Regions from separate parts of the Anoxybacillus sp. UARK-01 genome, predicted to be linked through region 2. Evidence: riboswitches for the same ligand, from Rfam matches in the RefSeq annotation. Region 2 holds a riboswitch; each other region holds the start of a gene.
The links. Region 2 has a riboswitch for S-adenosylmethionine ahead of B6A27_RS05270 (bifunctional homocysteine S-methyltransferase/methylenetetrahydrofolate reductase). Riboswitches for the same ligand answer to the same signal wherever they lie in the genome.
Positions count from the first base shown of each region.

Region 1 (10,352 bases), on a different contig from region 2:
CTTGATGGAGGCTTTGATTGCCCTAACCGCGATGGCACAGTGGCTTATGGCGGATGTACCTTTTGCAGTGCAGCCGGTTCTGGCGATTTCGCGGGAAATCGTTCGGACGATTTAGTGACTCAATTCCATCATATTAAAGAAAAAATGCATGCTAAATGGAAGGAAGGGAAATATTTAGCCTACTTCCAAGCTTTCACCAATACACATGCTCCTGTTGAAGTGCTGCGCCAAAAATATGAAACCGTGCTTGGCCTAGACGGGGTCGTCGGTCTATCGATTGCCACCCGCCCCGATTGTTTGCCAGATGATGTCGTCGAATATTTAGCAGAATTAAATGAGCGAACGTATTTATGGGTCGAGCTTGGCCTGCAAACCGTCCATGAACGAACAGCGCTGCTTATTAACCGGGCTCACGATTTTTCTTGCTATGTAGAAGGAGTCAAGAAGCTTCGCAAGCACGGGATTCGCGTTTGCACTCATATTATCAACGGATTGCCGCTCGAGAATTATGATATGATGATGGAAACAGCTAAAACAGTGGCTGAGTTAGATGTCCAAGGAATTAAGATTCACTTGCTGCATTTGCTAAAAGGAACGCCAATGGTGAAGCAATATGAAAAAGGATTGCTGAAGTTTTTATCTTTTGATGAATATATCCAGCTTGTTTGCGACCAGCTCGAAATTTTGCCTCCTGAAATGATCGTCCATCGCATTACCGGAGACGGTCCCATTGATTTAATGATCGGGCCGATGTGGAGCGTTCATAAATGGGGGGTTTTAAATGCTATTGATGCCGAACTGAAAAAACGCAATAGCTATCAAGGGAAATACTGCACAAAGGAAGGGACAGCGATATGAAGCTTGCACGCATTCTCCCGTTTGCCCGTTCGCTGATTGACTTAGCGATAAAAAAAGGAGACATCGCCGTCGATGCAACGGTCGGAAACGGCCACGACACTCTATATTTAGCAGAACGTGTCGGAAAAGAGGGGCATGTGTTTGGCTTCGATATTCAATCACAAGCCATTCAAAACACAATGGGACGCCTACAAGAGCATGGTGTAATGGAGCAAGTGACATTGTTTCAAGCGAGCCATGACCAATTAATTGAAAAGATTCCGCAGCGCCATCACGGTCAGATCACCGCCGCCATTTTCAATCTCGGCTACTTGCCTGGCGGTGATAAACAAATTGTAACAAAGCCGCATTCCACCATTCGAGCGCTCGAACAGCTATTACAAATCATGGCACCGGAAGGCATCATCGTTTTGGTTATTTATCACGGGCATCCCGAAGGAGCGATTGAACGGGATGCATTGCTTAAGTATGTGCAAACATTAGATCAAAAGCAGGCCCATGTATTGCGATATGAGTTTATCAATCAAATCAACAGCCCTCCATTTATTGTAGCCATTGAAAAAAGATAAAAGTCCCACAAGCGTTGATCATCCAAGAACGGCAACAGCCCCATCCATTTGCCCGCAAAACGTTCTTTGTTTAAGAAGGGATTGCCGACTACAAAAAAAAGCGTGGAATCCAGCAAGGCCGATTCGTTTTATTGGTTGATCCACACACTTAGCTCAGCTTCATTCTTTGTCTGTTCAATGTTTGATGCGGAATGGATGAAGTTCAAAATAAATAGAAGACCAACTCAAAATGGACTTCGTCTACCATAAAAAGGGCTGTCCAAGCTATGGACAGCCCTTTACTTTATCCATTTCTGCCATGCTCGATACATGCGTCCATTCCAATAAAAAAAGTGAGAAATAGCTCCGCCGCAACGGATCAAACGCTTGGCCAATCTTTGTACTTCGCGCTGTTCATTCACCTTTCCATCTGATAAATACAGACCTAGTAACCCGCGGTGAATCAAACGATGAAAAGCTCCATGCGGCAGCTCCTCCACATGGCGATCCGCCTCCTCGATAAAATGACAAAGCCGTTCAAATAAAGCCGCGTCATTCGGATAATAAAAGCAAAAATTCAGATCTCCGCCGTTACGGTCCTCTTCTTGATCAATAAAATAATCAAGCAAAATGTGCAGTCCCTGAATATAAGGAAAATAACCGTTACGGACGCGCAAAGCCATCTCATCGTTAAACGAATCGGTAAATGCGTAGGCAACTAGGCAAAAAATTCCAAGAGTCGAACCGGAACAAGCGGAAAATTCATACCACTCCATCGGTGGAAGATGATGTTTATGCTCTTCAAACCACCGTTCAAGGCGCGGTACCCGTTCTTCTTGCTTCACATGCTTATGTACTTGCAAATTGCAATAATAGCCTGCCAGCTCCTGCAAAAATGGAGCAATAATGTGATAATGCTTCACTTGTTTCAGCACATTTTGGCAGGTATGAACAAGCTCCCAAAGGTAGCCGCCATCATTTTGTTCATTGCGATGGCGATAATAATTGAAAGGAATCGCGTCAGTCCGCAGCGCATCTGGCATCGAAGCATGCAATGTTTGAAAATCAAGCGGGTCAAGCGATGTGCTGCGGTCACATAAATTATCAAGATAATCGCTAATGGTTTGGTAAGCTACAATAAAACGGATACAGGGCGCTATATCCTCTTCAGCCAATAACGCTAAAATAGAACCTCCCTCACAATGAAAGGTTTTCGTTTCAATACTGGCCAGCGCTTGCCTTCGCAGCTCCGGATCAGGAATTGCCTCGGCTTTTCGCTTCCAATATGCTAATTCGCGGTGTACGACAGGAAATACATCGCGATAAACTCTCCTCATTAAAGAAACTGGATGCTTCGGAATACTCAACAAGCTCACCCCAACCTCATGCCGTTTACAATGTTTTTTGCAGCTGCAGCTGCGTTTCTAAAAATGCCTTTGCGTATAAAAAGACCGCTTCACGCTCCGGTTCATTAAAAATTTCGTGATATAGTAAATTCCATTCCTTATACACCTTTTCTGATACTGGCAATTTGTCAAACCATTCTTTTACAACTACTTTATCCACAATTTTATCGTTTCCGCCCTGCATGAGCAACAATGGAATATCGGAAATTTTATGAATTTTGCGAGAGGCTATTTGCATCGCTTTCACTAATTCACGATACCAGCGAACAGATACCTTCGTGACATAGAGGGAATCATTTTTATCCATCTCGCGTACTTCTTCATTTCTTGTCGCTGCTTCTACTGATAGTCCTGAGTCAAACAGCATGGAAGGAGCGATATGGTTTAATACCTTCGATAATAGATCCAAGCCTTTAGACGGATAAGTGACTAACCCTAAGCAAGGTGAAGATAAAATCGCGCCTTTGACGGGCAAGCGTTTCTCCTGCAAAGCACGGATGACCACAAGTCCCCCCATGCTATGCCCAAGCAAAAAAATCGGCAACTGAAAAGCTTGGGCGGCCTTAATCCAGTCTGCGACTTCATTGATATACTCATCAAATGATCCAATATGCCCTCTTTTCCTTCTCGTCGTGGTTCCCTGTCCTGGGAGGTCACCCATCACTACGTGAAAGCCATGTAAACGGAACATCTCGATCAGCCATTTATAGCGGCCATGATGCTCAGCCGCACCGTGAACGATAACCACCACCGATTTTGCCTGCTCTGCTTCCCATTTCCACATGCCAAAATCCCCCTTTCGCATTTACGAATATAAAAAAAGTTTGTACACTTATAGTAAATACATACCTTCATCAGAAGAAAGGAAGAAGTCCATGATTTATCCGTATAAAGATAAGCATCCGCAAATTGCAGAATCAGCGTTTATCGCCGATTATGTAACGATTACCGGCGATGTGATCATCGGTGAAGAAACAAGCATCTGGTTTAATACGGTCATCCGAGGCGATGTCGCTCCGACAAAAATCGGCAATCGCGTCAATATTCAAGATAACTCGATTTTGCATCAAAGTCCAAATAATCCGCTCATTATTGAAGATGACGTCACCGTCGGACATCAAGTCATTTTGCATAGCGCGATCATTCGTAAAAATGCGTTAATTGGCATGGGCTCTATTATTTTGGATGGAGCCGAAATTGGTGAAGGGGCATTTATCGGTGCAGGCAGCCTTGTCCCGCAAGGCAAAAAAATTCCGCCGCGAACGTTGGCGTTTGGGCGTCCTGCTAAAGTGATTCGCGAGCTGACAGAAGAGGATGAAAAAGAAATGAGCCGCATCCGCCGCGAATATGTGGAAAAAGGCCAATACTACAAATCGCTGCAGCTTCGCGCGAAAGAATCTTCTGACTGATAGGGATGATTCACTATTTTCAAAAGACCCGATCATCATCTTTTCGCTTCGCTTAAAAATTCTCCTTTTTTTCACTGAGAATATGATATGATAGGGTATGAATTTTGAAAACAAGGGAGAAAACAGCATGTCGTCTAGTCTTATTTTATTGCTTGCGCTCATCGTTCTTTTACTTGGAGCCATTACGATTTATTTGCTAAGAACGGGCTGGAAAATGATTGTTGTCGCCTTTTGCCTGGCCATGCTAGCATTGGTGATGCTTCGTCAGCATGAATTTAAAGCGGCGATTAATCGTTGGAAGCAACTGGATTTCATGAAAGAGGAAGCGAGCTTGCGCCGGGTCGTTTCCACTTTTATTGAAGAGGACATCAAACCTTTCGTTTTGCTCGATGTCCCGCTGATCTCTCAGCTTCCTGAGCTGCCGCGCGGCTGTGAAGTAACTAGTCTCGCCATGCTTCTGCAAGACGCTGGAGTGAAAGTCGACAAGATCACCTTGGCAAAGCAAGTAAAGAAGGACCCGACTCCGTTTCAACGGCGAAATGGCAAAGTATACTTTGGAAATCCGCATGATGGATTTGTCGGCGATATGTATTCTCTAACTACTCCGGGACTGGGGGTATATCACGAACCAATTGAACAGCTCGCCAAGAAATATTTGCCGCATCGAATTGTCAATTTAACCGGCAGCGATTTTAGCGAGCTGCAAAAATATCTTTCTCAAGGCTCGCCCATTTGGATCATTACAAACAGCACATTCAAAAAGCTCCCAGCCTCCGCCTTCCGCGAGTGGGATACTCCAAGCGGCCCTATTCAAATCACCTACTACGAGCATTCTGTTGTGATTACTGGATATGATAAGGACTATATTTATTTTAACGACCCGCTGAAAAAGACAAAAAATCAAAAAGCACCCAAAGCCGAGTTTTTAGATGCTTGGGTGCAAATGGGAAGACAAGCAATCACTTATCAATCGGATTAGATTGATAATGGTTGTTTGTCTTTTTTATATAAATAGGAAAAATCATACTTTTTTTCAACATAAACCTGATGCCAAATTAAAAAGGCAAACACAGTCCAAAGCTTTCGGCTATTGTCTGCTTTTCCTGCACAGTGCTCATCAAGAAGACGATACAGCTGATTTTTATGGAATAAATAATCCGTATCGCTTTCTTTAATTAAATTTTTCGCCCAATCATGCATTTCATTTTTCAACCAATGGCGAATCGGAACTGGGAACCCAAGTTTTTTACGGTGTAAAACGTGGTCAGGAACAATACCTTCTGCTGCTTTTCGCAAAATATACTTCGTTGTCTGCTGCGCCGTTTTCCATTCAGGAGCGATTTTGGCTGCTACCGCAAACACCGCTTTATCTAAAAATGGAACACGCAGCTCCAGCGAATGCGCCATTGTCATTTTATCCGCTTTTAATAAAATGTCTCCGCGAAGCCATGTATGGATATCGACATACTGCATCCGATTGACAGGCGGATAATCCGGCGTTTCCTGATAAAGAGAAGCCGTAATATTCGTATACTCCAGTCCACTACGATAACTTTTCAGCAAGCTTTGCTTTTCTGCTTCACTGTACATTTTCGCATTGCCGATATATCGTTCCTCCATCGGTGTTAAACCGCGTTCAATAAAGCTTTTCCCTTTTACTCCATCAGGAAGAATGCGGGCAATCATTCGCAATGCTGACTTCGCCGCCTGAGGCATTCGTTCAAAAACCTCCAGCGATTGCGGCTCACGGTAAATATTGTAGCCGCCAAATAACTCGTCAGCCCCTTCTCCTGAAAGGACAACGGTTACGTGCTTTCTTGCCTCGCGAGCAACGAAATAAAGCGGAACAGCCGCCGGATCAGCAAGCGGATCGTCCATATGCCACATAATTTTTGGAAGTTCATCCATATATTCTTGAGGAGAGATGACATAGCTAATATTTTCGACTCCCAGTTTTTCCGCCGTTTCCTTCGCTACGTCAATCTCGCTGAATCCTTCACGCTCAAAGCCAACAGAAAACGTCTTAATGTTGGGATGAAATTGCTTGGCAATCGAAGCAATAAGCGATGAATCAATTCCTCCTGATAAAAATGATCCGACAGGCACATCGCTGCGCATATGCACCTTCACCGAATCAAATAATACCTCGCGAATTTCTTTTACAAGCTCATCTTCAGATTGAACAACGGGCTGAAAGTTCGCTTTCCAGTAGCGATGGATCGTCAATGGTTCGCCAACTTTCTTTTTGATATAGTGGCCAGGCTCCAGCTTGCGGATTCCGGCAGACATCGTCATCGGTTCAGGGACATATTGAAATGTTAAGTAGTGCTGCAATGCTTCATAGTCAAGTAAATCATTTTCTATCGCATGCAAAATGCTTTTTTTCTCCGATGCAAAAAAGGTGCGGTCTTCCTCTTCCATATAGAAGAATGGCTTGATTCCAAAAGGATCCCGAGCGGCAAAAACCGATTTTTCTTCCTTGTCCCAAATGACAAAGGCAAACATGCCGCGCAGCTTTTCGACCGCTTTTTCTTTTTCATGGCTATATAAAGCAATAATGACTTCTGTATCGGAGTGGGTCGCAAATGGATATCCTTTTTGCAATAATTCATCACGCAGTTCAATATAGTTGTAAATTTCACCGTTAAAAATAATCCAATATTTTTCGTTTTCATACGATAACGGCTGATGACCAGCTTCTAAATCGATAATGCTGAGACGTCTAAAGCCGAAATGAACATGTTCATCAAAAAAATATCCATCATCGTCAGGACCGCGATGAGTAATCATGTCATTCATTTCTTCAAACGTTTTTTTCCATTGTTCATCAAGTGTTTTTGGATGATCATGGACACAACCTATAAAACCGCACATGCCGTTTCACCTACTTCTTTATATTCAACTCGAAAATTATACCACAGATTTGGACATTTGGAACGTTACATTTATTTTAACCATTGATTACAATAAATTAGTCGAACCTTATCAACATTCGTTGCAAATCAAACAGAAAAGAGAAAGAGAGCTACATATTCATGTAACTCTCTTTTGATGCCTTATCACTTCGCCAATGCAAGAGCCTGCTCTTTTAACGCTTCCGCTTTGTCTGTGCGCTCCCATGGAAGATCCACATCCGCGCGGCCAAAGTGACCATAGGCCGCCGTTTGTTTGTAAATCGGACGGCGCAAATCAAGCATTTTAATAATGCCAGCAGGACGAAGATCAAAGTTATTGCGCACCACTTCAATTAAAATGTCTTCAGATACCTTTCCTGTGCCAAATGTATCAATGGCGATGGACACTGGTTTTGCCACGCCGATTGCATAGGCTAGCTGCACTTCGCATTTTTCAGCAAGGCCAGCAGCGACAATATTTTTAGCGACATAACGCGCAGCATAGGCTGCCGAACGGTCAACCTTTGTCGGATCTTTTCCTGAAAACGCGCCACCGCCGTGGCGAGCATAGCCTCCATATGTGTCAACAATGATTTTACGGCCTGTTAATCCAGCGTCTCCCTGTGGACCGCCGATCACAAAACGACCTGTTGGATTGATAAAGTATTTTGTATTTTCGTCGATTAATTCCGCTGGAACAACTGGTTGAATCACATGTTCTTTAATATTGCGCACGATTTGCTCCTGCGTAATTTCTGGATGATGCTGTGTCGAAACAACAATCGTGTCGATGCGTACCGGCTTGCCATTTTCATCGTATTCCACTGTTACTTGCGTTTTGCCATCTGGACGCAAATACGGCAAAATATCTTCTTTGCGCACTTCTGAGAGACGGCGAGCTAATTTGTGCGCCAGCGAAATCGGCAGAGGCATAAGCTCTTTTGTTTCATTGCAAGCAAATCCAAACATCAATCCTTGGTCGCCCGCGCCAATCGCTTCGATTTCTTCGTCAGTCATCTGACCTTCACGCGCCTCTAATGCCTGGTCAACACCCATGGCAATATCAGGTGATTGCTCGTCGATCGATGTCAATACTGCGCATGTATCAGCATCAAAGCCAAATTTCGCACGAGTATAACCAATTTCGCGAACCGTATCGCGAACGATTTTCGGAATATCCACATATGTGGATGTCGTAATTTCTCCGCTCACTAATACAAGACCCGTTGTTACGCTTGTTTCGCATGCTACGCGGGCATTTGGATCTTTTGCTAAAATCGCATCTAAAATCGCGTCGGAAATTTGGTCGCAAATTTTATCAGGATGGCCTTCTGTAACAGATTCAGAAGTGAATAAACGGCGTTTGGCTGACATTCGTTGTTTTCCTCCTCTTATGTTCATGTTTGAGAGACGCCGCCTTTTGCGCCTCTGATCACTGAAAAATTGATACGGCACTCATTCCCCCGCTTATATAAACGAAAAAACCTTTCCTTCGATATCGAGGAAAGGTGATTTGCTTTCATATCGCGCCTTTCACTCTTATCGTTCAAGGGCTATGCCTTGCCACAGGTTAGCACCATTTCACATGTATAATTGTTGTGACGGTTGCTGGGTTTCATTGGGCCTGTCCCTCCACCAACTCGGGATAAGAGTAACCGTTCAATATGTTATCATAGCTTAATCAACAAAAAAAAGTCAACATGATTCGGCAAAATTTTTTCATGTTGCACAGGGTAATTTTCTCCATATGTATTTGCAACAAAATAGACAAAAAATAAACGTGAAAAATTACGTTAAATAGTATGGACTAATTATTTAAATGTGTTATACTAATTTCAGGTTTATAACTTTACAAAAAGGTAGGTTTTGTAGATGAGCATTGTTGATGTTACCAATAAGTTGAATATACTGCTCCAACGGCAAAACATACAGCAAAATTTGTCTGTTTCTCAACTAGTAGAAAAAGTTCTTGAGCGCAAAGAAGGAATGCTGACAGCGACTGGCGCGGTTGCCACTACAACTGGAAAATATACGGGACGTTCACCAAAAGATAAATATATTGTAGCGGAAGCCTCCACAAAAGAAAAAATCGATTGGGGCACAGTTAATCAACCGATTTCCGAAGAAGTCTTTGATCAATTATATCATAAAGTCATCGACTATTTAATGCAAAAAGATGAGATATTCGTATTCAAAGGCTTCGCTGGAGCTGATCCGGCCTATCGCCTGCCTATTCAGGTTATCAATGAATTTGCTTGGCACAATTTATTCGCACATCAGCTTTTTATCCGTCCGACACAGGAAGAGCTGGAAACACACGATGCACAGTTCACAGTCATTTCCGCACCAAACTTCAAAGCGGATCCAGCTGTCGATGGAACAAAATCAGAAACGTTTATTATCATTTCGTTTGAACGCCGCATCGTGCTCATTGGCGGTACTGAATATGCGGGAGAAATTAAAAAATCCATTTTCTCTGTGATGAATTTCCTTCTTCCAGAGCAAAACATTTTACCAATGCACTGCTCGGCAAACGTCGGTCCAGAAGGAGATGTCGCACTATTTTTCGGATTATCAGGAACCGGAAAAACGACGCTTTCTGCCGATCCGAAGCGCCGTTTAATTGGAGACGATGAACATGGCTGGTCCAATAGCGGAGTGTTTAACATTGAGGGCGGCTGCTATGCAAAATGCATCAATCTTTCACGTGAAAAAGAGCCGCAAATCTTTGATGCGATCCGCTTTGGCGCTGTACTGGAAAACGTCGTTCTAGATGAAAACACACGCACTCCTGACTACGACAACGCAACGTTGACCGAAAATACGCGCGCAGCGTATCCGATTCAATCGATCGACAATATTGTTGATCCAAGCGTCGCTGGCCATCCGGCAACTATCGTGTTCTTGACAGCTGACGCATTCGGCGTTTTACCGCCAATCAGCAAGCTTACAAAAGAACAAGCGATGTATCATTTCTTGAGCGGCTATACAAGCAAATTGGCTGGCACAGAACGCGGCATTACGTCACCGCAAGCAACGTTCTCGACTTGCTTTGGAGCTCCGTTCCTACCGCTTCCAGCAACACGTTATGCAGAAATGCTCGGCAAAAAAATCGACGAGCATCAAGTACAAGTGTTTTTAGTGAATACAGGCTGGACCGGTGGGGAATACGGAGTCGGCAGCCGCATGAAACTGCAATATACGCGAGCAATGGTGCAAGCAGCCCTTGAAGGCGAG
Region 1 is NZ_NASY01000042.1:45,867-56,218, reverse strand. Features, by position in the region: gene mnmL (tRNA modification radical SAM protein MnmL/YtqA) at 1-858, shown strand, start outside; gene mnmM (tRNA 5-(aminomethyl)-2-thiouridylate-methyltransferase MnmM) at 855-1,427, shown strand; gene B6A27_RS09995 (tetraprenyl-beta-curcumene synthase family protein) at 1,706-2,773, opposite strand; gene B6A27_RS09990 (alpha/beta hydrolase) at 2,799-3,596, opposite strand; gene B6A27_RS09985 (gamma carbonic anhydrase) at 3,688-4,221, shown strand; gene B6A27_RS09980 (C39 family peptidase) at 4,349-5,200, shown strand; gene asnB (asparagine synthase (glutamine-hydrolyzing)) at 5,197-7,095, opposite strand; gene metK (methionine adenosyltransferase) at 7,281-8,489, opposite strand; SAM riboswitch class I at 8,652-8,767, opposite strand; gene pckA (phosphoenolpyruvate carboxykinase (ATP)) at 8,988-10,352, shown strand, end outside.
Region 1: it holds a riboswitch for S-adenosylmethionine, as region 2 does, so the genes downstream of both, metK (methionine adenosyltransferase) here and B6A27_RS05270 (bifunctional homocysteine S-methyltransferase/methylenetetrahydrofolate reductase) in region 2, are expected to answer to the same signal.

Region 2 (10,352 bases):
ACGCAATCGGCTCGCTCAACAGCTTCACGATCAAATCGGGCATGCTATGACTGGCGCTCTGATCCAAATGGAAGCGGCCAAACGTTTACTTGATACGAACAGCTATAAAGCGAAGGAATTACTGCAAAACGCCATCCACATTTCAAAAGATGGCATCGAAAACATCCGAACGACATTAAAGCATATAAAGCCTCGTTCTGAGCAAATGGGCGTGAACCGAGTGAAATTATTCATCGAAGAGATGGCCGCACAGCACCATAGGCACATCCCATTGGTATGCAAAGGTGATTTGGAGATCATCACTCCCATTCAATGGAAAGTTATTTATGAAAACATGACCGAAGCATTGACTAACGCTATGAAATATGCCAACGCCACCGTTATTTCTATCGAGATACACGTACTAAATACGCTTATTAAAATGGAAGTCAAGGATAATGGAAAAGGAGCAGATAAAATCAAAAAAGGCCTTGGCATCATCGGCATGGAAGAACGGGCCGCTTCTGTCAATGGCACGGTCATTGTCGATGGTACAAACGGCTTTTCCGTCACCACTCTTCTTCCTATCCAAAAACATGAACCAGTTCAGACGTAACATATGAATATTCTCATGTTAAAGAAATGAACTCATGCACTTATATGAGTTCATTTTCTTTTTTATACTGAAAACATACTGAAAATAAAGAGGTGAGATCATGAACATTTTAGAAATAAAAAACGTGACAAAAAAATTTGGTGATTTTATCGCCGTTGATAATATGTCCTTAACCGTAGCAGAGGGGGAAATATTTGGATTTCTGGGGACAAACGGAGCTGGAAAAAGCACGACCATCAACATGATCTCTGGGCTTTTGCGTGCCAATTCTGGAGAAATTAAAATCCTTGGCAAAGATATACACAAGCACAGCCGATTTGCCAAAAAAAATATCGGTATCGTTCCACAAGACATCGCGATTTATGAAGATTTGACAACATACGAAAATGTTAAATTTTTCGCAGGTCTCTATGGGCTGCGCGGTACCCAACTTCATAAGCAAGTAGAAGAAGCATTAGAGTTTGTCGGGTTAAGCGATAAACATAAAAGCTATCCGAAAAGCTTCTCCGGCGGAATGAAAAGACGATTAAACATTGCTTGCGCGATCGCCCACCGGCCAAAGCTCATCATTATGGATGAACCAACAGTTGGAATCGATCCGCAATCAAGAAATTATATTTTAAACTCTGTAAAAAAATTGAATGAAATGGGATGTACGATTATTTATACAAGCCACTATATGGAGGAAGTTGAAGAAATTTGCTCTCGTATTGCGATTATCGATCACGGCAAAATCATCGCTGAAGGAACAAAAGAGCAGCTCAAAGCCATTATTACCAATACAAAAGATGTTTGGATTGAAATCAAACCGATGGAAACGATCGATTTAAATAAAATCGAAGCCGTTAGCGGCGTAAAAGCTGTCCAAATGGAGGAAAACCTAATGAAAGTCAGTTCGGATGTCAGTGTCAACAACTTAAACGACATCATTCAATGCCTCATTAACGACAAAGTAGAAATCCGTTCACTTAAAGAACAATCGCCAAATTTGGAAACTGTGTTTCTGACTTTAACCGGAAGAAGTTTAAGAGATCATTAATGCAAAGGAGGGATGTTTTTTGAATATCATTCGTATTGCGTTCAAAGAAATAAAAAGCGATTTTCGCGATAGCCGAACACTTGTTTTTATGCTGGCATTCCCGATTGTATTAATGCTCATACTAGGAACGGCTTTATCTAATACCTTTAATACTTCCACTTCTGTTGGCGAGATCCATGTATTATATAAAGATCAAACATCCGGAGAATTTTCAGGCTATGTTCGTCAGTTTATGAAGGAAGCCAAAAAATCCGCTCTTCATTTTAAACGAATCTCTGGCCAGCTTGATGCAAAAAAAGAGGTACAGCAAGGCTATTATGATGGATATATGACAATCACCAATGAACAAATCCAGCTATATGTGAACGATACAAACTCGATCAAAGGGAGCATTATTCAAGGAATGACTGCCGCATTTGCCGATCAATATAACATCGCCACAGCCGTCGCGAAAGTAAAACCCGAGCAAGTACAGCTGTTAATGAACAACAAAGTACAAAATGATTATATAAAAGAAACGTCTCTGCATTCGAAAAGACAGCCAGGCGCGATGGACTACTATGCGATTGCTATGACAACAATGATCGCCCTTTATGGAGCCCTGCCAGCAAGTTATTTAATTCGGGGAGAAAGAACGCGCAAAACGGCAGATCGATTATTGGCAGCACCAGTCCATAAATTTGAAATTTTTATTGGAAAAATATTCGGAAACATGGTTGTGAATTTTCTTTGTGTCGCCATTGTCATTACGTTTAGTAAATTCGTCTTTAAAGCCTATTGGGGACATCATCTTGCTCTAGTATATCTTGTCGTATTTACAGAAGTATTATTTGCGATTAGCTTGGGTCTTGGGATCAGCTATATCTCAAGAACAGAAGGAGCGGCCAGAATGATTCTTATGGTTGTTATACAGCTAGCGTCTTTCTTGGGCGGAGCGTATTTCAAAATAGAAGCTACAGGCCCAATGGAAAAATTCATAACGAACCTCTCCCCTCTCACATGGGTCAATACAGCTCTTACAAAAATCATTTATTTAAACGATGTATCAGCCGGTTCTTTCGCCATGCTGCTAAATGTCGGATTAGCAGCGTTGTTTTTGCTGATCGCTGGGACGGCGTTCACAAGACAGGAGGGATTATAATATGCAAGATGTGATGTGGTTGGTGAGACATACATTAAAAAAGACGTTTGGTAATAAAAAAAATATTTTATTGTATTTTGGCACACCGCTCATCGGCATTATCATATCCCTGCTTGTCTACAGCGGTTCTAACGAAAAAAATGTACACATCGGCATTGTCAATAACGACCCTCATTATATGACGAATGATACGATCCATTTTATCAAAGGGTTAGAACATCTTTCGGTAACGAACATTAAGGAATCAGAAATAGACGATCAAATCACATCCGGCAAGCTCGATTGCGTGCTTGTTTTTCATCCAGGCTTTTCTAAAAGTGTCCAGCAAGGACGACCCGACCATCTGCAAATTGTTTCGATTCATGGCTCGGAAATTACCGGTTTCATCAAATCGTACCTATATCACTACATCAATAATATTAGTGCGCTCGGAAAAATAGCTAACGGGGATGAACGCACATTTTTGCAAATGTACGAACGCTACCAGCAATCGCCGTTTCGGACATCGGTCCATTCGTTGAAAGATACATCGAAAAATATCGGCATGACCTATCAGACCATCGGATATTTGCTGATGATTATGCTTTTTTCAGCGGGCAATTTAGCGGAAATGATCGTGAAAGAAAAAGAGAATCGAACATACTTCCGATTATTATCCGCTCCTATTAATGGAAAAAGATACGTATTGTCAAATATCATCGTCAACATGATTGTGATGACCGGACAGATTATCCTTACATTAGTGATAATGGATCGAGTATTTCACATAAAAACAAATATTGCTTTTTGGCAAATGGCCGTTGTTCTGATGTTATTTTCACTAGTAGCCATCGGCATCGCTTTTATAACGGTCGCTTTTGCAAACAGCTCTGCTTCAGCAGGAGCGATGCAAAACTTGATCGTTGTTCCTACCTGCATGCTTTCAGGATGTTTTTGGCCAGCGGATATTATGCCTACTTTCGTACAAAAAATAGCTAATTTTCTGCCGCAACGCTGGACGCTGGATGCGTTGTTAAAATTACAGCAAGGCCATTCCTTTGGAAGCTTATATTTGAATTTGCTCATTATCCTCGCATTCGCACTGATCTTTTTCCTCATCTCGGCCTATAAGTTTGGAAGAAATAACAACGTTAATAATTTTGTATAATAGGTTTCTTAAATGTACTAGAGACAACCTTTCAGCCTTAAAACAAAAGTTCTCCACCTAAAAAACGTGGAGAACTTTTATTTGATGATAAATTTATTCCATGCGGAACTTTGTCATCACTGTATGCAATTCATCCGTCAATTGACGCAGCACCGCCACTTTTTCCACCATTTTTTCAAAAGCGACGAGCTGTTCAGACATCGAAGCAGCAATTTCCTCGCTGCCGGCCGCCGATTGCTCAACAACCGCGCTAATGCTTTCCACATTTTGCAACACGCTCTCTCCCAATTTTTTAGAGGCAGCCACATCTGCTACGAGCTCCTGAATATCAGCCGATATCCCAATCACCTTGCTTTCAATTTCACGAAAAGCTTCTGCTGTTGCTTCCGTTGACCGAGATTGCTGTTCAGCAATTTTCACTCCTTGCGTAACCGCAGATGAAACAGAAGCGACCCCTTGTTTAATGTGAGAAACAGTGGCGAAAATTTGCTTCGTTGCTTGCGCAGACTGCTCGGCAAGCTTGCGCACTTCTTCTGCCACTACCGCAAATCCTCTTCCCGCTTCTCCTGCACGGGCTGCTTCAATGGCCGCATTTAACGCAAGCAAGTTCGTTTGCTCCGCCATTTCCGATACAGATTTTGCCATTTGTTCAATATCCGCTGCATGGCTAATAAACTCTTGTGTTTCCCTCTCGATCAGCGCTGTCGCTTCAGCGTTATCGCGGATCAACTTCATTTGTTCCCCAATCGCCTTTTGTCCAGTGCGAATCGCTTCTACTGCGACTTCGCTGTACTGAGCCGTTTGTTTCGTCCGTTCAGCGGTTTGTGCAAACGTATCGTCCATTTTTTCGATAAGCAATACCGCTTGCTGCAGTTCTTCGGAAATACTTTGAGCGCCGGCTGATAGCTCATTCGTAGATAAAGCAACCTGCTGGTTAATTTCTGTGAGCATTTTATTTTCTTGTTCAATCTCTTTAGCAAATGTTTCAACACGCCGGCTTGCGGAATCTACGGAATGTAGCAGCCGCTGCAGCTCATGGACCATTTGGCTGAATGAAGTGTTGAGCTCGCCGATTTCATCATGATGTTTATAGGAAACAGGCTCAACAAGCAAATGGCCGCTCGCTATTTCTTTCGCGTTGGCCGCTAGATGCTCAAGAGGTTTAGTAATAGAACGTGTGAGCCGTAAACTGCTTGCGCCAGCCAATCCGAGAAGCACCATACTTCCAATGATTGCCGTCCACACCACAAAGCGGATTTGCGCTTGCATCTCTTGCTGTAATTGTTCATAAAAATCATTTGCAGCCAACTTTAAACCATATATATCATTCATAGCCCCTTCGATTCGCATCGCTTGCCGTCTGGCCTCAGACGCATCAAGAGTGTTCAAAGCTTCAATGGATTGCTCATGTACATTGGAAAATTTGGTCGTTGCTTTTTCCAATAAAGCTTGAAAATGGTTTTGCTTTAACATCTTCTTCAGCTTACGAATGAGCTGCTCTGTTTGCTGAACTTGTTCAATGGCCCCCTGCTTATTTCCTTCTGTCATATTGTAGGCAAAGTTATTTAAGCTTTGCTTCGTTGATTTCATGCTCGCTTCTAGCTCCTGAATAGTCAAAAGCACGGGCACAATATCTTTGTTGGTCGCTTGAATCGACAGCATATTGACAATAATAAATCCCATCATGCCGATCGAAAGCAAAATCGAAATCGTGGCATGAAGCCATAGCTTTTTCCGAACCGTCATCGCTATCCCCTTTTCTATTCCTTCGTTGTTACTTCACCATTTTCAATTTTTTGCTTCCATTGTTCGATCAATTTTTGTTGCGGCTCGCTCCATGCCATCACGCGAATCGGCGCAAGTCCGACGCCATTTTCCTTAAGGCCCAGTTGAACCGTCCCTTGTGGCATTTCGCCTTTTTGCACATATTGCTGTAAAATCGTAAACAGCGCCACATCCACATTTTTCACCATTGATGTGACAACCGCCTTTTCCGCATAAAAATATTGGTCGCTGTCAACGCCAATGGCATACTTTCCTTGCGCCTCCGCTTCCTTTAACGCTCCCACGCCCGTAAATCCAGCGGCCGTATATACGACGTCGCAGCCGCCTTTAAACATTTCTCCCGCAAGCTTGGCGCCAAGCTGATCATTTCCAAAATCCCCGGCATACACCACGCTCACAGAAGCTGAAGGTTTTAAGGCATGAACCCCTTTTTCAAAGCCGTCGGCAAATTTGTGGATAAGCGGTACATCGTCTCCGCCAATAAAGCCAACCTGATTCGTTTGGGTCGCTAACGCCGCGACCACTCCGGCTAAAAAGCTTCCCTCATCTTCCTTAAACGTAATCGAAGTCACGTTTTTCAAATTGGACACAGCATCCACTAGAATAAAAGGCTGCTTTGGATATTGCTTCGCTACTTTTTCCAAATCCTCTTGCACCATGAATCCGAGGCCGATGACGATATCATTTCCCTCTTCGACCAATTCTTTTAGCCCTTGTTCATACGTTTTCGTATCCTGCAATTCGCGATAATCGAACACAATGCCAAGCTCGTTGCGCGCTTTCATCAATCCATTGAAAGCAGAATCACTAAACGATTGATCTCCAAGTCCGACGTCAGACAACATAATACCGACTTTTACTCTTTCTTTTGTTGTGGCCGTTTCCTGCGCTGAACATCCTGAAAAAAGGCACACGACCACCATCATAACAATGATAAGACGTAGTTGCTTCATCGATTTATCCCCTTATGCTGTAATCTATCCACTATTTTTATCGGCGATATAGGGGCATCTTTTTAGCCCTGCACAAAAAAAGCGGAGTATTGTACCCCCGCTTCTATTCTTCCTTATGCTTGATATAAGTCCAGCCATTTTCTTGATAAATCCGATCTTCTTTCATAAGCCGTCCCAATGCTCTTTTAAACGCGGCTTTACTCATTTGAAAGCGCGCTTGAATATCCTCTGCATTGCTTTTATCATGATAGGGCATGGCCCCTCCTCTGCTTTCAAGGTAACGATAAATCATTCCTGCATCTTCGTCGATGCTTTCGTGCTTGCGCGGCAGCAGCGACACATTCATTGTACCGTCTTCTTTGACAGCGATGACACGCCCTTCGACTACTTCGCCAAGACGCGGTTCTCTCCTGCGTTGAGATTCGTGGATAAAACCGATATAACCCACATCTGAGATCATAGACGCTCCAGCTTTGATCACACGATATATGCGACCGCGCACATTTTGATTAAAGACGGACTCCGAAGCTTTCGTAGCAAGCTGCCGGATTGTTTCCTCATCCGCCAAGTTAGCCAACAAGCGCCCTTTCCGATCTGTTTTTAACGAACAATATAACTGATCCCCTCGCTGTGGCCATAGTGACAAAAGAGGAGGCAAATCATCGCTAGACACAAGCACATCTTTTGATATGCCAATGTCAACAAAAACACCGAGCTTTGGAACAACATCAACCACCTCCACCCAATGATATGTATCCTTTGTTATTTTGGGTGATTTCATTGTAGCGCTCAACCGTCCTTGATGGTCGTGATATAAAAAGACATGGACCTCTTCTCCGATTGCAAGTGGACGGTCTATCTCCGTTTGATGAAGCAGCACTTCTTCCTGACCGCTCGCTAAAAACCAGCCAAACGGAACCTCCCGCTTTACGGTTAATGTTCTTATTTCTCCTGGTATAAGTTGTTTCATGGATGCATCTTCCTTTTTATTGTTTATCATGCTACATTTTACTATAATAAAAACAAAATGACCAAATTTTACTGGAGGTAATATATGTCGAAAGAAAGCTCATTTGATATCGTATCCAAAGTAGATTTATCTGAAGTTACTAACGCCATTCATATCGCCATGAAGGAGATTCAAAACCGCTACGATTTCAAGGGAAGCAAAAGTGACATTTCCTTAGAAAAAGACGAACTGATCCTCGTTTCCGACGATGAATTCAAACTTGAGCAATTGAAAGATGTATTAATCGGCAAACTGATTAAGCGCGGGGTCTCTATCAAAAATATTCAATACGGAAAAATAGAACCAGCCTCAGGAGGAACGGTCCGTCAACGTGCCAGCCTTGTTCAAGGAATTGACAAAGATCATGCGAAAAAAATTAATACGATTATTAAAAACACAGGCTTAAAAGTAAAAAGCCAAGTTCAAGAAGATCAAATCCGCGTCAGCGGCAAAAGCAAAGATGATCTGCAAAAAGTGATCACAGCGATCCGTGAAGCTGATTTGCCGATTGATGTACAATTTGTCAACTATCGATAGGGGTTTGTGCGCTTCGTCTTAACAGCCTAATTCGGAGGAATTAGGCTGTTTTTATAACCAAAATGCGAACTATAGATTTCCTGGCGTAAGTCCACAAACTTTGCCTGATCGTCGCCTTTTGAGCGCTGATCCGTTCCATCTAAAAAATAATCAAAATTTGCAGTTGAATATTTTCTAAAAATTATTTAAATTATAAATAACGCATTGATTGAAAATTGCATACTCATTTTTCTTATCAAGAGAGAGGGAGGGACTGGCCCTGTGAACTCTCAGCAACCTGACTGTATGTCAAGGTGCTAATTCCAGACAGGCTTGATGCTTGGAAGATAAGAAGGAGCAACCCAAAGTCTTCTTCTTATTTTTAGAAGGCTTTTTTTATTTTTTAAGAAGACGAAGGAGTGATACGCATGGGATTTTTAGAAGAATTGCAGAAACGAATCATCATCGCCGATGGGGCGATGGGAACTTTATTATACTCCCATGGAATTGACCGATGTTTTGAAGAATTGAATCTCTCCAAACCAGAAGATATTATCCATATTCATGAAGCTTATCTTGACGCTGGCGCAGAAGTCATTCAAACCAATACATATGGCGCAAACTATATGAAGCTAGCACGCTATGGATTGGAGGACGATGTAAAAGAAATCAACCGCGCAGCTGTAAAGCTAGCGAAACAAGCGGCCTCAGGCCGTGCCTATGTTCTTGGAACCATCGGCGGTCTTCGCACATTCAAGAAAAGCGCCATCACTCTTGAAGAAGTGAAACGGACGTTTCGGGAGCAGTTGTACGTGCTTTTGCACGAAGAAGTAGATGGAATTCTGCTTGAAACCTATTACGACTTAGAGGAGCTTCAAACGGTGCTCGCCATCGCCCGAAAAGAAACAACATTACCGATTATCGCCCATGTGACCCTTCACGGTGTTGGCGTGCTGCAAGACGGGACTCCGCTCAGCGATGCGCTTTCCCAATTGGAACAATTGGGGGCCGATGTAGTTGGATTAAACTGCCATCTTGGTCCGTATCATATGATTCGTTCTCTTGAAGCCGTGCCGCTTCCCAGCACCGCATTCCTTTCCGCTTATCCGAATGCTAGCCTTCCGGATTATCGCGACGGCCGCCTTGTTTATGAAACGAACGCCGAATATTTTAAGGAAACGGCTCTCTCCTTTCGCGAACAAGGCGTCCGCCTGATCGGCGGCTGCTGCGGAACGACGCCTAAACATATTGCGGCGATGGCACAAGCCTTGATTGATCGCACGCCAATTCAAACGAAACAAGTGAAACAGCAGCAAGCAACCATCTCGATTCCATCAGCAGAGCCAAAATCTGAACCGCCTTTAGAAAATATCGTAAAAAAACGTCGGTCGGTCCTTGTTGAATTAGATCCGCCGAAAAAGCTGGGCATCGGAAAATTTTTGGAAGGAGCGAAAGCGCTCAAAGAAACGAATATTGATGCCCTAACACTGGCTGATAATTCTTTAGCTACTCCGCGCATCAGCAATGTCGCGCTCGGAACCCTTATTAAGCAACAGCTAGGCATCCGTCCGCTGATCCACATTACATGCCGCGACCGCAATCTGATTGGTCTGCAATCTCATTTAATGGGATTGCATACACTTGGCATTACGGATGTACTTGCTGTCACCGGAGATCCATCCAAAATCGGCGAATTTCCTGGCGCAACATCTGTGTATGATTTGTCATCATTTGATTTAATTCAGCTGATTCGCCAATTTAATGAAGGGATTTCCTACTCCGGTCAGCCGCTTGGGCAAAAAACCAACTTCTCTATCGCTGCGGCCTTCAATCCGAATGTCCGTTATTTAGATAAAGCGGTGCAGCGGCTTGAGAAAAAGATTCAGTGCGGCGCCCACTACTTTATTTCGCAGCCGCTCTATTCCGAACAAAAAATCGAAGAGGTATACGAGGCAACGAAACATCTTGAAGCGCCGATTTATATCGGCATTATGCCGCTTACAAGCGCACGTAACGCCGACTTTCTGCATCACGAAGTACCGGGAATCACGTTATCGGACGATATTCGTTCCCGAATGGCGGCTTGCGCCCATGATCCGATTCAATCGTCGAGAGAAGGAATTGCCATCGCCAAATCGCTCATCGATGCGGCTTTTGATTTATTTCG
Region 2 is NZ_NASY01000031.1:166,602-176,953, reverse strand. Features, by position in the region: gene B6A27_RS05310 (sensor histidine kinase) at 1-595, shown strand, start outside; gene B6A27_RS05305 (ABC transporter ATP-binding protein) at 696-1,634, shown strand; gene B6A27_RS05300 (ABC transporter permease) at 1,654-2,775, shown strand; gene B6A27_RS05295 (ABC transporter permease) at 2,777-3,922, shown strand; gene B6A27_RS05290 (methyl-accepting chemotaxis protein) at 4,016-5,668, opposite strand; gene B6A27_RS05285 (BMP family lipoprotein) at 5,683-6,660, opposite strand; gene B6A27_RS05280 (CvfB family protein) at 6,764-7,630, opposite strand; gene B6A27_RS05275 (YajQ family cyclic di-GMP-binding protein) at 7,715-8,206, shown strand; SAM riboswitch class I at 8,436-8,539, shown strand; gene B6A27_RS05270 (bifunctional homocysteine S-methyltransferase/methylenetetrahydrofolate reductase) at 8,614-10,352, shown strand, end outside.

Region 3 (10,352 bases), on a different contig from region 2:
GTAAACCCCGCTTTTTGCATGAGCTTAAATTTAGAAAAAGCCAAGCTGCTGAATTTGTCCTTCCAGCAATTCGTTGCACCAGAATGCAAAGACGATTTTGTTCAGCTTTTAGTTGAACTAAAAGAAAAAGGAACGGCGAAGGGAGAACTGTCGTTTATCCGGTTTGACGGAACGGTCAAAATGTTTGAATTAACCATGACATCAAATGTATATAGCGGATTTTATATGGCGATTATGCGCGATGTCACGGAAAAGAAAAATATGGAGATTAAGCTCCAAAAAAGCGAAGAGCGATTCCGTGCGATGTTTGAACAAGCGCATGAGGCGATTTTAATTTGGAATGACTATGGACACATTGTCAATGCCAATCCTGCTGCAAGCCGAACGTTCGAGCTGCCGCTCAATTTGCTCACAAGAAGAAATTTGCTTGATTTTATTGACTATCGCGACGAAAAGGCACACCATGTGTTTGAGCTTTTCCGAAAAACGGGCGAAATTCGTGATGAACTAACCTTTCATATGCCGAATGGAGAGGATAAGCAGCTTGAGTTTACGATGAAGCAGGGAGTTATTGACGGCTTCCATTTGGCTATTTTCCGCAACGTCACCGAAAGACGCAAAATGGAAAAAGAACTGCAGGAGAGCGAACAAAAATTTCGCAGCATTTTTGATCACTCGATGAATGGCATTCTGCTTTGGGGAGAGGGGTATCGTATTTTGGATGCGAACCCAATCGCTTGCGAAATTTTTCAAGCAACAAAGCAGCAATTAATTCATGAGCCGTTTGTCCACTGGGTCCCGGAAAAAGAGCAGAAGGTGTTTTATAAATTGATTAAGCAGTGCGAGCAATTTGGCAAAGCTTATGCGGAAATGACGCTGTTAACAAATAAGGGAGAGCAACGAACAGTTGAAATTTCATTAAAAAGGGAAATTATTCCTAATGTTGGTATGATGATGCTGCGGGATGTGACTGAGAGAAAAGAACTGGAGTGGCAGCTTCGTAAATCAGATACGCTTAATGTGGTGGGTGAGCTGGCAGCAGGAATTGCTCATGAGATTCGTAATCCGATGACAGCATTAAAAGGATTTATTCAGTTGTTGCAAGGCAGCATTAGCGAAGATTACTCCATGTACTTTGATGTGATTATGTCTGAGTTAAAGAGAATTGAGTCCATTATTACCGAGTTTCTTGTGCTCGCAAAACCGCAAGCCATTCAATACCAGCAAAATGATGTTTGCAAAATTATGAAAGATACAATTGATTTAATTAGCGCTCAGGCGATGATGCATAATGTGCAAATTATCCCTGACTTTGCCGAAGATTTGCCGTATATTTACTGCGAGCCGAATCAGCTTAAGCAAGTATTTATCAATATCTTAAAAAATGCCATTGAAGTGATGCCAAAAGGCGGAGAAATACAGGTGGGCATTCAAAGAGTGGATCGCCAATCGATTCGCGTTTCCGTCAAGGATCAAGGCTGCGGTATTCCTCAGGACAAAATAAAAAAGCTGGGTGAACCGTTTTATACGACTAAAGAACGTGGAACTGGACTCGGGCTGATGGTTAGCTATAAAATTATTGAGGAGCATCAAGGAAAAATTGATGTGGAAAGCGAAGTGGGGACAGGCACGACTTTCCATATTACGTTGCCGATTGAAAGAACAGAAAAAGAGGGAGATCATGAAGCTAGAATACAATGTTTATAGCTCCAAAGAGCTAGGAGATTTGTATATTGTTTCAGACGGGGAAGCCATTGTGAAAATCGAGCTATTTGCTGACGACTGGGAAGAATTGAGCAGCAACTATGAAATGGTGAAAAGTGATTCTGAGTTGCTGCAAACGGCACTTGAACAAATGGATGAATATTTCCGAGGAAAGCGGAAAAGATTTCAGCTTCCATTGAAATGGAAGGGTACACCGTTTCAAGAAAAGGTATGGCAAGCGCTTTGCGAGATTCCATATGGCGAAACGGTAAGCTATAGCGAGATTGCTGAGAAAATTGGAAATCCGAAAGCGGTAAGGGCGGTCGGCCAGGCGAACCGTTCTAATGAGCTTGCCATTGTGGTTCCGTGTCACCGCGTCATTGGCAAGAATCGCTCATTAACCGGCTATGCGGGAAGTCGAACAGATATAAAAGAAAAGCTGTTAAACTTAGAGCAAAGCTATGCTAGAGAATAAAAAAACTAGAAGCAAAAATCGCTTCTAGTTTTTTTTATTCATGATGGAGAGTGACAATCATATTTAATGTTCCTTTTTCTACAATATTGACAGGAACAACAATCGCTTTTTGAAACCCTTTTACATTCGCTTCTCCTACAAGCAAAGTGGGAGGAGTGATGTCCATCATCATTTGCTGGCTCGATGCATGTGTCGCCAATTGACCAGCGATCATGTTTCCTAACTCGCATGTAAATGATTCGAGCATTTCTCCCTCTAGCATCATTCCATACATAAGTTGACTGATTTGCGCAAAAAGATCATTCGTTCCTGCGATGACTAACTGCCCATGAATTTGTCCAGTCATTCCAATCAGCACGGATAAAGATGAGCGGATTGAACTAGCATGGTATAAAGCCGGTTTTTCAATCTCAATCCCCGCTGGAATTACCGTTTTGATCGAATGAATGGCACTGTTTAATAAATGAGTAAGAGTTGTTGCTGTCGTCATCCGCTTGTTCCCCCGTTCATAAGACAAATGCGCTAGTAATTTTATCATATCACAAAATTTCATATAAGCCGATGGGGAAACATTCCTATTTCTTTTGGAGATGTGAGAGCGCTAACGCCCCTACTAAAATCGCTCCCTTAATAATATCTTGGGCATAGTATGGGACATTCATCATGGTTAAACCGTTTAAAAGTACACCAATTAAAATGGATCCGAATAAAGTGCCGATAACGTTTGGTTTCCCTGCGCCGAATACGGAAAAGCCGATATAGGCAGCGGCCACTCCGTCCATTAAAAAGGAGGCTCCGGCAGAAACTTGTCCGGTTCCGATTCGCGAGGCAAGGACGATACCGCCAAGTGCTGCGAAAAATCCGCTAATGACATATGCATATGTTCGATAGCGATTGACTGGAATTCCCGAAAGTCGGGCAGCTTCCCGATTTTCCCCTGTCATGTAGAATAAACGGCCAGGCTTTGTATAGGTCAGAAAGAAATGGGAAGCGGCAACAATGAATAACATGAGTAATACAGAGAATGGAATGCCGCCTACTTCTCCTTGGCCGATAAATAAAAAGGATGGAATAAACTTTCCCGGCGCCGTTCCTCCGTCTGGAAGGGGCATGTCATTGTAGATGGAAAACCCTTTTGTATAAGTGAGATGCACCCCATTGATGGCATACATGGTTGCCAGTGTTGCCAGAAGATCAGGGAGCTTTAGTTTGACAATGAGCAACGAATTTAATAGGCCCACTGCTATTCCTAATAAAAGCGGAACGAGAAGAGTGACCAAAATTTCTTGTCGATATAAAACGAGAGAAGCTGCACTCGCGATTGTGGCGAGACTGACCGTTGAACCGACGGATAAATCAAAGCCGTCGACAATAAGAGAAAATGTAATGCCAATGGCTACGAGTGTTACAATCGAAATGGACCGCAAAATATCACTAAAATTTTCATACGTCAAAAAACGATCAAGCGTAATGCTGAAATAAGCAATGACAACTAGAATGGCAAGCAATGTTCCGTGTTTATATAGAAAATTAAGAGGAGATCGCTTTACGGTTGAAAGCGTTGTTGTTTGTACTTGTGCCATTTTCTTCGCCACCTCCGCTGCTGTAATAGATCAGTTGTTCATATGTTGCTTCCTCTGCTGTAAAACGCTGTACAAGCTGTCCATCAACCATGACATAGATTGTATCAGCGATATCGAGCAGCTCTTGAAATTCATTTGTTAAATATAGAACGGCTTTCCCTTGCTCGGCCAGGGAGCGAATAATCGCAAATACCTCTGCTTTTGCGCTCACATCAATGCCTTTTGTTGGTTCATCAAAAATAAAAACCTCGCCGCCTGTTTGTAGCCATTTGCCAATGACAATTTTTTGCTGATTGCCGCCGCTTAGTTGCTTGACGATGGCTTGCTGGGAGGAAGGCTGGATATGGAGTGTATCGATGAGCTGCTGAGCCCTTTCTTTCTCCTGTTTTCTAGAAATCCATTGCCATTTTGCTAGTGATGATAGTAAACGGACAGTTAAATTGGTGCGAGTCGTTTCGCTCATAAAGAGTCCTTGCTTTCGCCGTTCTTCAGGAATAAAGCACATGCCGGCAGCAATCGCTTCTTTTGGTGAAGAAAACGTATGACGCTTTCCATGAATCAACCATTCCCCGGTTGTTTTCGTATGGGCAAATAGGCTTTCGGCTAGCTCTGTTTTTCCTGCCCCCACCAATCCGGCAATTCCGACAATTTCCCCTTTGCGAATTTGCAGATCAATCATCGTGTTTGTTTTCGGAATTTGCAATTGCTTGACTTCAAAAAGGATGTCCTCGCCGTATGTGCGTCGCTCTCTTTCTTTTCGTTGCTGAGTCCGTCCAACCATATGATAAATCATCTCTTCGATTGACAGCTGGGCAGCATCACCTTGATGGACGACGGAACCATCGCGCAGGATGGTTACCTGATCGCAAATTTCCTTCACCTCTTTGAGCTTATGAGAAATATAGATAAAGGAAACGCCTTGATTTTTTAATTGTTTCATAATCGAAAAAAGGCGTTTTGTTTCTACCTCGCTTAAGGCGGCTGTCGGTTCATCCAGAATAATGTAACGGGCAGAAGAGAAAAGCACTTTCGCTAGTACAATAAGCTGTTTTTCATGCAGCGTACACTCGTGAATCCGTTTATCAAGCGGAAGCGATAGCCCGATTTGCTGCAGTACTTGGGCTGCCCGCTGCTTTTGCTTTTTCCATGAAAGGAATGGATGGCGGGCGGCATGGACCAAATCATCAGCCACAATATTTTCATAGACTGTTAAAAAGGGGAATAGCGCTGTGTCGACTTCTTGAACCACTAAGCCAATGCCGGCCTTCTTGGCGGCCGCCGGATTTGGAAAGTTGACGTCTGTGCCGTCGATCGTGATAGTTCCCTCATTGGGTTGAAGATCTCCAGCTAAAATTTTCATTAATGTACTTTTTCCGGCTCCATTCATTCCTAAAAGGGCGTGAACTTCCCCTTTCTTTACATGGAAATTCACGCCATTTAATACGGTCACGCGATCGAACGATTTATAAATATTGTTCATGAAAAGCCCGCTCATTTTGTTTTCCCCTGTTCTTCTAATGTTTTCATCCATGGAGAGAGAGCGACGTTGGATTGACCCCAGCCAGTAATGTATTGATGCAGATCTCCCATTGTTACTTGCTGATTAGGCAAGTCTGTCTTTTTCACCAGATGTGGCTCGAGAGAATAAATACTTGGCGTTTTCTCACCTGCAATTTTTTGATAAGCAAACCGTACTTGGACTCGGCCGACTTCGGCAGGGTCAGTCGCGGTTGTTGCTACCCATGGGCTGTCTGGCTGCTGAATCATTTGCAAATCTTCATCGCTTAAATCAATGCCGTATACTTTGATTTCGGTACGGCCCGCCTGTTGAATGGCTCGTGTGGCTCCTTTCGCAAATTCGTCCCATGTAGCGAATACAGCATCGATATCGCCTTTGTTCGGATATTTTTTCAAAATCGCTTCCATTTGCGTTTGTGTGTCTAATGCTGTATTAGAGCTGGCATTGCCGAATTTAGCAATTTCTTTAATGCTTGGATACCGTTTTTTAAATGCGTCATAAATGACATAACGCCGTTCCATTGGTGTAAAACCACCGACCCAGATGGTAACAATTTTTCCTTCGCCATTTAAATCTTCTGCTAATGTTTTTAATGTTTTCCAAGCAAGGCTATAGTCATCTTGGTCAATGACGGTTACGCCGGGAATATTTAAGTCGTTGTCAAAAGCGACGACAGGAATGCCTTTGGCCACCGCTTTTTCAACCGGCCCTTTTAATGCGTCGGCTCGTCCGTGGTCCAAAAGGATGGCATCGACATTTTGCGTGATCGCGGTTTCTACATATGAAGCCATTTTCGTTAAATCGTTATCAGCATTGTAAACTTGTACTTCTCCGCCAAATTTCTGCACTTGATCTTTTACGCCAGCAATATATTGAGAGGAGAAGGTACCGATCGAAAATTGCATAATGGCCGCAATTTTAATGGGTTTTTTTAATTGATTTGGAATAGCGGCCTGCTCAGCGGAAGCGGATTCATTGGCTGTATTGTTCGTCGCCTTCTGTTCCGTGTTTTCTTGTTTAGCCGCTGGTTTAGAGCTTACAGCATCTTGTTCATTGGTGCAGCCTCCGAGCATGATGCCGAATAACAATAGGATTGCCAACAAAAATGTGTGTCGTTTTTTCATCGCTTGATTTCCTCCTTAAACAAAGCTGTCAGCACGCTTTCATAATGGCCGCTTATGATTCCTTTTTCAGTAATAATGGCTGTAATCAGCTCGTGAGGCGTCACATCAAAAGCAGGATTGTATACTTTTACTCCAAGAGGAGCGATTCGTGTTCCTGCCAGCTCGGTTATTTCTTCAGACGGACGCTCTTCAATCGGAATATCTGCCCCTGTCTTAGTCGATAAATCAATAGTGGACAGGGGAGCCGCTACATAAAAAGGAATGTTGAATGCTTTAGCGAGCAATGCCAAGCCAAATGTACCGATTTTATTGGCGGTATCTCCGTTTGCGGCAATGCGGTCAGCACCGACGATGACAGCTGTGATGTCTTTTGTCTTTATAGTTTGTGCTGCCATATTATCAGTGATCAGCGTTACATCAACGCCTGCTTGCATGAGCTCCCATGTCGTCAGCCGCGCGCCTTGCAAAATGGGTCTTGTTTCGCAAGCATAGACATGCAGACGAATTCCGCGTTCTTTTGCCAAATAAAAGGGAGCAAGCGCGGTACCATATCGAGCAGTAGCGATTGATCCAGCGTTGCAGATGGTTAAAATGCGATCTCCCTCTTGAAAAAGAGAAAGGGCATGTTCACCGATGGAGCGGCATGTGTTCTCATCCTCGCTTTGAATACGGATTGCCTCATGAACCAATGCTTTTTTGGCATCGGCGACAGACGAAACGTTCGCAATGCTGGCCATCAAGCGGTCGAGCGCCCAAAATAAATTGACGGCTGTCGGTCTGGCACTTGCCAAATAATCACGATCCTTTTTCAGAAGGTTGCGAAAATCTTCGGGAGAATTCGTTTGATAGCTGTGTGCCGCTAAAGCAAGACCGTATGCAGCTGTGATGCCAATCGCTGGAGCACCGCGAACCTTCAATGTGGCAATTGCATCCCACACAGATTGAATATCTTTTAATTCTAAATATTCAGTCTCATTCGGAAGCTTTTGCTGATTTAAAATGGTCAAATGTGTGTGATTCCATTCAACAGAACGCGGAATGGAGAGCAATGAATCCATATTCTTCTTCCTTTCGTTTAATGAGTGGCAGCAAATGTTTGAAAGAACAAAGAGCGTATTTGTTGCACTTCATGGATCGTCTGGCGATGTAAAATCAGTTGTCGCCCGAGCTGAAGGGCAAGCTGCTTGGCATGGATGCGCGTAGGTTGATCTTCGATTCCGTCAAGATCGGCGACATGGGCTAAGCCGATCGTGCGCCGGATGATTTCACAACCAGCAAAACCGACCGCATCGATGAGCGTTTGCTGCAACACGTCTTGCAACAATCCTTCAGTTTTTGCATACGGTTCTACATTATGCTGTTCCCAAAGGGCAGCAAACGTGTGCGTAAATACATTCCATGTTTTTTCGATGTGAGCCAATAGTGGCTCATGTTCTGAACGGGACAACGCATTTAGGAGTAAATTGGCAAAAAATTGGCCGATATCAAACCCGAATGGGCCGTAAAACGCAAACTCAGGATCAATGACTTTTGTTTCTGTGTCGCTTGCAAAAATGCTTCCAGTATGTAAATCCCCATGAATGAGCGCATCGGCTTCCGTTAAAAATTTCCGCTTGAGTTTTGCTACTTCAAGATGAAGCGCATCGTCATTCCAAAGAGCCTCTACGTCACGGCGCAACTCCTCTTCAAAATTATTCGTTTCATGGTCGAAAAACGGATCAGTAAAGACGAGATCTTCGGTAATTTTACATAACTCTGGATTGATGAAATTTTGTTGCAGCTGTTTTTTCTGCTGCTGGTTCATGCCAAAGTCCGATGTGTAAAATAACGTTTTAGCGATAAACTCTCCAATGTGCTGGGAAAGAAGCGGATATGTTTTTCCAGCAATGAATCCTTTTCGAGCAATTTGCAGATGCGATAAATCCTCCATCACGGTAATCGCCAACGACTCATCCGAATAGTATACCTTTGGCACGTATTGCGGAACGTAGTCGGCAAACGTGCGCAACGCATGGCTTTCAATGACAGCCCGCTTAAGCGTAAGCGGCCAGCTTTCACCGACGACTTTTGCATATGGTAGCGCTTGTTTAATAATGACTCCTTTCTTTGTTTGGGGATCAAATACATGGAACACAAGATTTAAGTTACCATCGCCAATTTCTTGGCAAATGAATGGTGTTCCTTCCGGAAATAAGCCTAATCGAGCAGCGAGTGCAACCGCTCCTGATTCCGTTAAAGGCTCGTAGACGGATTGTTTAGAATGTGTCATCATTTGTACCCTCCTTATCATTCACTCAATCAATGAAACAATGAAAAAACCTCTTTCGCTTTTCGAAAGAGGTTTGAAGTCGGCTTCTCCCCTCTTATCTCTCAGCGTGTTGCTGCAAGAATTAGCACCGTGCTTAACGTTGGTTAAGTCGGTTGCCGGGCTTCATCGGGCTCGTCCCTCCACCTGCTCTTGATAAGAGTTTGTTCGGTTTTATTCGAATGTTTTTAACAATGCAAAACTTTTTTCAATTCGCTTGATTCGAATCATACATTCGATTTGCCAGTTTTGTCAACTGTTTTTTTGAAAATTTTTTTCGGCCGAAATATAGTGCTCAGGTCGGCGGTCTTGGAAAATAGGAATTTGCTTGCGAACTTCTTTCACTTTTGACAGCTGGATTTCGGCCATAAGAGAGCATGGATTTTCATCGGCTTCGGCGAGGATGACTCCCCATGGATCAATGACAAGTGAATGGCCGGCAAATTGATTGTTCGGATCTTTTCCAGCACGATTGCAGGCGATTACATAGCATTGATTTTCAATCGCGCGCGCTTGCAAAAGGGTTCGCCAATGTTCAAGGCGGGGCTGTGGCCATTCGGCGACCACAAACAATAACTCTGCGCCTTGGATTGTATGGGCGCGAATCCATTCAGGGAAGCGAATGTCATAGCAAATGACTCCCGCGCACAACGTTTGCTCCAAGGTAAATAAGCCGCTCGATTCACCGGATTGTAAATACAAATGCTCATCCATGAGCTGAAAGAGATGGAGTTTGCTGTATTCTCCTACAATGTCGCCGTCTCGATTGACAATGTACATGGTATTGGTGATGCCGGCAGCGGTTTTTTTGGCAATGGAGCCAGCAACAATACAGACGTTGTGCAGGCGTGCGAGCTTGCTAATAAACGATTTGGTATCAGCGCCATTCTCATCAGCAATGTCGTCAAGGCGTGCGAGATCGTATCCGGTTGTCCATAGTTCAGGAAGGACGATGACGTCAACAGAGCTTTGACAAACTTTTTCGATCTCTTGTTGAACGCGGCGTTTATTTTCCGCAGGATTTCCGAAAGCAATATCGAGCTGAAGACAAGCAATTTTTAATGTCATAATCATTCACCCCAAAAAAATGTCTTTACAATTTAATTTTTACGATATATGATGTTTGACTAGAATTTCAAGAATTTTTTGAGTAGGTGAAGCAATTGAAATCATTTGTCCAATCCGAGTTGTTGCAAAGTCTTCCGAAGCAGTTTTTTGCTTCGCTTGTCGACAAAGTAGGAAAAGTGGTGGCTCAAGGACATGATGTAATTAATCTTGGTCAAGGAAATCCTGATCAACCGACGCCTCCGCATATCGTAGAAGCGCTGCAAAAAGCGGCGGCTAATCCAAAATACCATAAGTATTCTCCGTTTCGTGGCTATTCGTTTTTAAAAGAGGCGGTGGCTGCTTTCTATCAGCGCGAATATGGCGTTACGGTTGATCCTGAGAGAGAGGTAGCTGTCTTATTCGGTGGAAAGGCAGGGCTTGTGGAAATTCCGCAGTGCTTATTAAATCCGGGCGATGTTGTGCTTGTGCCGGATCCCGGATACCCTGATTATTGGTCGGGAGTGGCATTAGCGCGTGCAAAAATGGAAATGATGCCGCTTTATAGCGAAAACGGCTTTTTGCCTGATTATCGTCA
Region 3 is NZ_NASY01000057.1:16,505-26,856, forward strand. Features, by position in the region: gene B6A27_RS17795 (PAS domain-containing sensor histidine kinase) at 1-1,707, shown strand, start outside; gene B6A27_RS17800 (methylated-DNA--[protein]-cysteine S-methyltransferase) at 1,682-2,179, shown strand; gene B6A27_RS17805 (chemotaxis protein CheX) at 2,214-2,669, opposite strand; gene B6A27_RS17810 (ABC transporter permease) at 2,755-3,762, opposite strand; gene B6A27_RS17815 (sugar ABC transporter ATP-binding protein) at 3,710-5,257, opposite strand; gene B6A27_RS17820 (sugar ABC transporter substrate-binding protein) at 5,254-6,405, opposite strand; gene mtnA (S-methyl-5-thioribose-1-phosphate isomerase) at 6,402-7,463, opposite strand; gene mtnK (S-methyl-5-thioribose kinase) at 7,481-8,674, opposite strand; SAM riboswitch class I at 8,766-8,873, opposite strand; gene B6A27_RS17835 (carbon-nitrogen family hydrolase) at 8,963-9,778, opposite strand; gene B6A27_RS17840 (pyridoxal phosphate-dependent aminotransferase) at 9,874-10,352, shown strand, end outside.
Region 3: it holds a riboswitch for S-adenosylmethionine, as region 2 does, so the genes downstream of both, mtnK (S-methyl-5-thioribose kinase) here and B6A27_RS05270 (bifunctional homocysteine S-methyltransferase/methylenetetrahydrofolate reductase) in region 2, are expected to answer to the same signal.